DNA from 2 places in the Janthinobacterium sp. HH104 genome. Region 2 is predicted to be linked to the other one. Evidence: predicted binding sites of a transcription regulator. Region 2 holds the regulator's gene; the other holds the start of a gene.

Evidence for each region. Region 2 encodes HrcA, which represses chaperone genes, less so after heat shock. Its sites were predicted from a motif close to TTAGCACTCNNNNNNNNNGAGTGCTAA; they were not measured.
Region 1: groES (co-chaperone GroES) is a predicted target of HrcA. The motif match lies at 1,087-1,113, and genes of this name have one in related genera.

Annotation. Positions count from the first base shown of each region.
Region 1 covers NZ_LRIB01000013.1:643,138-646,346, reverse strand. Annotated here, with positions in the region: gene JAB6_RS03695 (hypothetical protein) at 73-819, opposite strand; gene groES (co-chaperone GroES) at 1,354-1,644, shown strand; gene groL (chaperonin GroEL) at 1,695-3,209, shown strand, end outside.
Region 2 covers NZ_LRIB01000028.1:131,154-134,362, forward strand. Annotated here, with positions in the region: gene JAB6_RS11395 (HAD family hydrolase) at 1-562, shown strand, start outside; gene hrcA (heat-inducible transcriptional repressor HrcA) at 665-1,681, shown strand; gene fur (ferric iron uptake transcriptional regulator) at 1,730-2,161, opposite strand; gene JAB6_RS11410 (outer membrane protein assembly factor BamE) at 2,357-3,004, shown strand; gene dapB (4-hydroxy-tetrahydrodipicolinate reductase) at 3,024-3,209, shown strand, end outside.

The sequences.
Region 1 (3,209 bases), on a different contig from region 2:
CCGTGAAATACACGCTTTTTCCGGCGCTTTTCGCCAAGTGCGCGCATCTGCCAGCGCCGTGATGGCAGCGTTTTACTCGTCGACGTAATCGGGTTCGATATCGAGTCCGCCATAGCGGTTTTCACAAGAGCGGCGCGTCAGCGTCTGTTGTCCGCTCTTGCCGTCAAGCACCATCGTCAAATCGCGGCAAGTACGGCCGTAGCTGCCAGGTTTGCCGTCCGTGCCCGAGGGCGTCAGGCGCACCGCCAGCGGTACCGCATTGCCCAGTCCCTTGTTGCTCCACTGGCGCGTCTTGCCATCCTCTTCATCTTTCAAGGTGCGCACGGCGGCCGTCAACAGGGCTTGCTTTTCCTTGGCATTCAGCTTGGCGATGGTGACGTCGGACAGGAAAGGCGGATACACGACGGGCGCCGGATCTTTGCCCTGCACATCCCAGCGGCCGCTGCTCTGCGAACAGGTGCGGCGGCTCAGGTCCTGCGTTTTACCAGCTGCCGTGACGATGAATTTCAAGTCGCGGCACACATGCGCCTTCAGGCTGTGCTCCGTCATGCCGGAATTGCTGAAGTTATACGTGACTTTGACCAGCACGCCGCGGTCGCCGCCGTTGTCCCACACGTGCGCTTCCTGGTCGTCGTCATCCTTGTTCAGATCGTTGAACAGGTCGTTCAGCAGCATTTCCTTTTCCTGCGGCGTCAGGGCGGCCACGGTGATCTCGTCGACGATGGTGGGCGTTTGCGCGACGGCATTGCCCAGGCAGGCGAGGCCGATGACGGTGGCGCCCAACAGGCGCAGGGCGGTACGGGAAGTGGTCGATGGCATGGCGTGCTTTCTCGTGCAGGTGGCGATATATGGTGATATTGATATGCAATTACAATCATCTTATCAAAGTCCATAGTAAAACTGTGTTTCCTGTACGTACAGGAACGCCGTTCGCCTGACGGGCATGCTAGAGTCGCGCCTGTTGCTGACGCCCGGGAACGAGGCTTGCGTTTGCGCAAACCCTGCGTAAATGCAGGCTGCGCAGAACGTCTAAGCTTATCTTCCCGGAGAATAAGCCCTTGAATAAGCCCCCTACCGTCCCTATAATTAGCACTCGTTAGTAGAGAGTGCTAACAAACTCTTTCGTAGCAATCCTCAGGACATGATGGTGTCTGCCGGGCAACAGCAGGGAACGCTACGCGGCGGGCGACGCCGCGATGCCACCACTGCCTAGCTGGCACGCACCCGATGACATGGGGTTTGCTTGACCGTTGCGGGCTGCTTTCAACGGCGGTCACTGAAAGCACGCCTGGCGCTGTGCCAGGCATGTATTCATTTAGCAACACCTATCCATTGAACTTTAAGGAGTTTTGTATGAATCTGCGCCCATTGAACGATCGCGTCATCGTCAAACGCCTCGACCAGGAAACCAAAACTGCGTCCGGCCTCATCATTCCTGATGCAGCTGCTGAAAAACCGGATCAAGGCGAAGTCCTTGCCGTAGGCAATGGCAAGATTCTCGACGACGGCAAAGTCCGTCCTCTGGATGTCAAAGTAGGCGACCGCGTCCTGTTCGGCAAATACGCTGGCCAAACCGTCAAAGTTGACGGCGATGAGCTGCTGGTCATGCGCGAAGAAGACATCATGGCGATCGTCGTCAAGTAATTGTTTCCACGTTGTAGACAGATACATCCCGAAACTCAGGAGAATTGAACATGGCAGCTAAAGAAGTAGTATTCGGCGACGCAGCGCGCGCCAAGATGGTCGAAGGCGTCAATATCCTCGCCAACGCAGTCAAAGTCACCTTGGGCCCGAAAGGCCGCAACGTCGTTCTGGAGCGCTCGTTCGGCGCCCCTACCGTCACCAAGGATGGTGTGTCGGTAGCGAAAGAAGTTGAACTCAAAGACAAGCTCATGAACATGGGCGCGCAAATGGTCAAGGAAGTTGCTTCCCGCACCAGCGACAACGCCGGCGACGGCACCACCACCGCAACCGTGCTGGCACAAGCCATCGTGCGCGAAGGCATGAAGTTCGTTGCCGCCGGCATGAACCCGATGGACCTGAAGCGCGGTATCGACAAAGCTGTTGCAGCCACCGTCGAAGAACTGGCGAAAATCGCCCGTCCTTGCACCACGACCAAAGAAATCGCCCAAGTTGGCGCGATCTCGGCGAACTCGGACTACTCGATCGGCGAGCGTATCGCTGAAGCGATGGAAAAAGTCGGTAAAGAAGGCGTCATCACCGTGGAAGACGGCAAGTCGCTGAACGACGAGCTGGACATCGTTGAAGGCATGCAGTTCGACCGCGGCTACCTGTCGCCATACTTCATCAACAACCCAGAGAAACAAGTTGCCGTACTGGACAGCCCATTCGTCCTGCTGTGCGACAAGAAAATCTCGAACATCCGTGACCTGCTGCCGGTACTGGAACAAGTCGCAAAAGCTGGCCGTCCACTGCTGATCATCGCAGAAGACATCGAAGGCGAAGCGCTGGCGACCCTGGTTGTGAACAACATCCGCGGCATCCTGAAAACCTGCGCAGTGAAAGCCCCTGGCTTCGGCGACCGCCGCAAAGCCATGCTGGAAGACATCGCTGTCCTGACCGGCGGCCAAGTGATCGCTGAAGAAGTCGGCCTGACCCTGGAAAAAGTGACCCTGGCCGAACTGGGCCAAGCGAAACGCATCGAAGTGGGCAAAGAAAACACCATCGTCATCGATGGCGCCGGCGAAGCTGCCTCGATCGAAGCACGCGTGAAACAGGTGCGTGTACAGATCGAAGAAGCGACCTCGGACTACGACCGTGAAAAACTGCAAGAGCGCGTCGCCAAACTGGCTGGCGGCGTTGCCGTGATCAAGGTTGGCGCAGCCACCGAAGTCGAAATGAAAGAGAAAAAAGCCCGCGTTGAAGATGCACTGCACGCTACCCGCGCTGCCGTGGAAGAAGGCATCGTGCCAGGCGGCGGCGTAGCCCTGCTGCGCGCACGCGCCAACATCACGGTCAAGGGCGACAATCCTGATCAAGACGCTGGTATCAAGATCGTCCTGCGCGCAATGGAAGAGCCACTGCGCATGATCGTGCAAAACGCTGGCGAAGAAGCTTCGGTCGTCGTGGCAGCCGTACTGGCTGGCACGGGCAACTACGGCTACAACGCTGCCAACGGCACGTATGGCGACATGGTTGAAATGGGCGTTCTGGACCCAGCCAAAGTGACCCGTTCGGCACTGCAAAAC
Region 2 (3,209 bases):
GGTGCTGCGCCAGCACCGCCTGGCCATGCTCAATGAACAACCGCATTTTCATGGCAACCTGATCGAGTTGCGCCGCGCGGGCTTGCTGACCGCCTTCGAGGCCGCCGGCGAGGATCCGGCCCTGGTCGATGGCGCCATCGCGCAGTTCCTGGCGGCGCGCCATCGCGTCCAGCCGTATGACGATGTCTTGCCTGGCCTGGGCTGGATGGGCCAGCGCATGCTGGTCGGTTCCATTTCGAATGGCAATGCGGACCTTGAAATTATCGGCCTGGCGCAGCATTTTAAAGTGTCGATTGCCGCCAGCGATTTCGGTGTGGCCAAGCCCGACGCCAGCATTTTCCTGGCCGGTTGCGCCGCGCTGGGCGTGGCGCCCCATGAGGCCGTGTATGTCGGCGACGATCTGTATTTCGATGTGACGGGAGCGCAAGGGGCGGGCATGCGTGCCGTGTGGATGAACCGCAAGGGCAGCGATGCCCACCTGGCCGCCGGCGTGCAGCCCGACGCCATCTGCGCCAACTTTGATGAATTGCTGCTGTGGCTGCAGGGGCAACTGGAAGATTGATCGCCGCCGGACGGGCGAACGTGCATAATAGGCGCTGTTGATGCACGTTCGGCCGCTTTCGTTGCCGCTTGCTTAACAAAACACTTGCTTAAATAAAACACCATGCAACTCGATACACGTGCCCAAACACTGCTGAAAGCCCTGGTCGAGCGATATATCGCCGACGGCCTGCCGGTCGGTTCGCGCGCCTTGTCGAAAATTTCCGGCCTCGACCTGTCGCCAGCCACGATCCGCAACATCATGGCCGATCTGGAAGAGCTCGGTTATGTGTCCAGTCCGCATACCTCGGCCGGACGCATTCCCACGCCGCGCGGCTACCGCATCTTTGTCGACACCTTGCTGACCGTCCGGCATCTGGACGAGCATCTGGTGGAGTCGCGCATGCGCCTGCAGACGCCGCAGCCGCAAAAAACCATCGCCAACGCGGCGCAGATGCTGTCGTCGCTGTCGCAGTTTGCCGGCGTCGTGCTCAGCCCGCGCCGCGAATCCGTGTTCCAGCAAATCGAATTCCTGCGCCTGTCCGAAAAACGCATCCTGCTCGTCATCGTCGCGCCCGGCGGCGACGTGCAGAACCGCCTGCTGTTGACGGAGGCCGACTATACGCCGGCGCAACTGGTGCAATCGGCCAATTACATCAACCAAAATTATGGCGGCCTGTCATTCGACGCCGTGCGCGTGCGCCTGCAGGGCGAGCTGCGCCAGTTGCGCGACGACATGGGCAGCCTGATGCAGGCCGCCGTGGAGGCGGGCAGCGAAGCGATGGCCGACCATAGCGACGACATGGTGATTTCCGGCGAGCGCAACTTGCTCAGCGTGAGCGATCTGTCATCGAATATGCATTCGCTGCGCCAGATGTTCGACATGTTCGAGCAAAAAACGGGCTTGATGCAGCTGCTCGACGTGTCGAGCAAGGCGACGGGCGTGCAGATTTTCATCGGCGGCGAATCGAACCTGGTGCCGATGGATGAAATGAGCGTGGTGACGGCGCCGTATGAAGTCAACGGCAAGATCGTGGGAACGTTGGGAGTGATCGGACCGACGCGCATGGCTTACGAGCGCGTCATCCCGATTGTCGATATCACGGCCAAGTTGCTGTCAAGCGCGCTCAGCCATCATTGATCGTACTGCCTGATGCGCCAGCCGCTCCATGGGCGCGGCCGGAACGAATCAGGCGGTTTTGTGCGGGCAAGCCGTCTTGGTGCAGTTGCCGTAGATGGCCAGCGCGTGTTCGGCGATCTTGAAGCCGCGCTCTTCGGCCACTTTTTGCTGGCGGATTTCGATTTCTTCGTCAAAGAATTCTTCAACCCGGCCACAGTCGAGGCACACCAGGTGGTCGTGGTGGGAGCCTTCGTTGAGTTCGAAAATCGCCTTGCCGGTTTCAAAATGGTTGCGGTTGAGCAAGCCTGCCTGTTCGAATTGGGTCAGGACGCGGTAGACAGTTGCCAAACCGACATCCATATTGTCGGCCAGCAGAATCTTGTAGACGTCTTCCGCCGTCAGGTGGCGTACCGGGCTACTCTGGAAGATATCGAGTATCTTCAGCCGTGGCAGGGTGGCTTTCAGGCCGCTTGCCTTGAGATCACTAGGATTGTTACTCATGTTTGTTGCTCGTATGTGGGTCAGGTGCTTTATCATATAGCGTTTTAGCGGGGAGTGCCAAAATATGCATTTTTTGGCAGGCCGGCCACTCCTGGCGTTTTGTTCATCAAATTGAGGTCATTTATGCGCGTAACACCGGCTGTATTGCCATCTCTCTGGCACCGTATTTCATTCCGAGCACCAGTCGTGGCAGGCATGGTCTGTGTCGCGCTGGCCATGTCCGGCTGCGCCAGCCGTGGCATCCTTGGCGAAAAGCCGGCAGCTGCTCAAAAGGAAGGCAAGGAACTGGTCCCCGAACAGGGCGCACAAACGACCACCATTACGCCGCTGCAAAAATTCATGTGGTTTTTCTCGCCGTATCGTCCTGACATTCAACAAGGCAACTTTGTCTCCGAAGAGATGCTGGCCCAGTTGAAAGTGGGCATGACGCGCGACCAGGTGCGCTTCGTCCTCGGTACCTCGCTGCTGACCGATATCTTCCATGCCGACCGCTGGGATTACCCATTCCGCCTGGCCCGGGGCAGTGGCGAAACCACCAGCAGCCGCGTGGTCGTGTACTTCGGCAAGGATGGTAAAGTGGAACGTTTCGAAGGCGGTAACTTGCCGACGGAGAAAGAATACATCGACCGTATCGCCGGTCCGTCGCCGTTCGCCAAGGTCGCCAAGGCCGACGTGCCTGCCGCCGCCGTGCCATTGCCGGTGGCGCCAAGCGCCGTGCCGGTGCCGGCCGATGCCGCCCCTGCCATTCCTGTGAGCAAGCCTGACGTTGCACCCGCACCCGCAACGGCGCCTGCCGCCGAGCCTGCACCTGCACCTGCACCTGCTGCCGAACCCACCAAATAAGCTGTTGTAAGAGAATAAAATGACTGAACTGAAAATTGCCATCGCTGGCGCCAGCGGCCGCATGGGCCATATCCTGATCGAAGCGGTCAGCAACGCGCCCGACGCCGTGCTCGCTGGCGCTCTCGACCGCGCCGGTTCGCCGTCCGTCGGCCAGGATGCGGCCGCTTTCCTCGGCAAGCCTGCCGGCGTGCTGATCGAGTCCGAC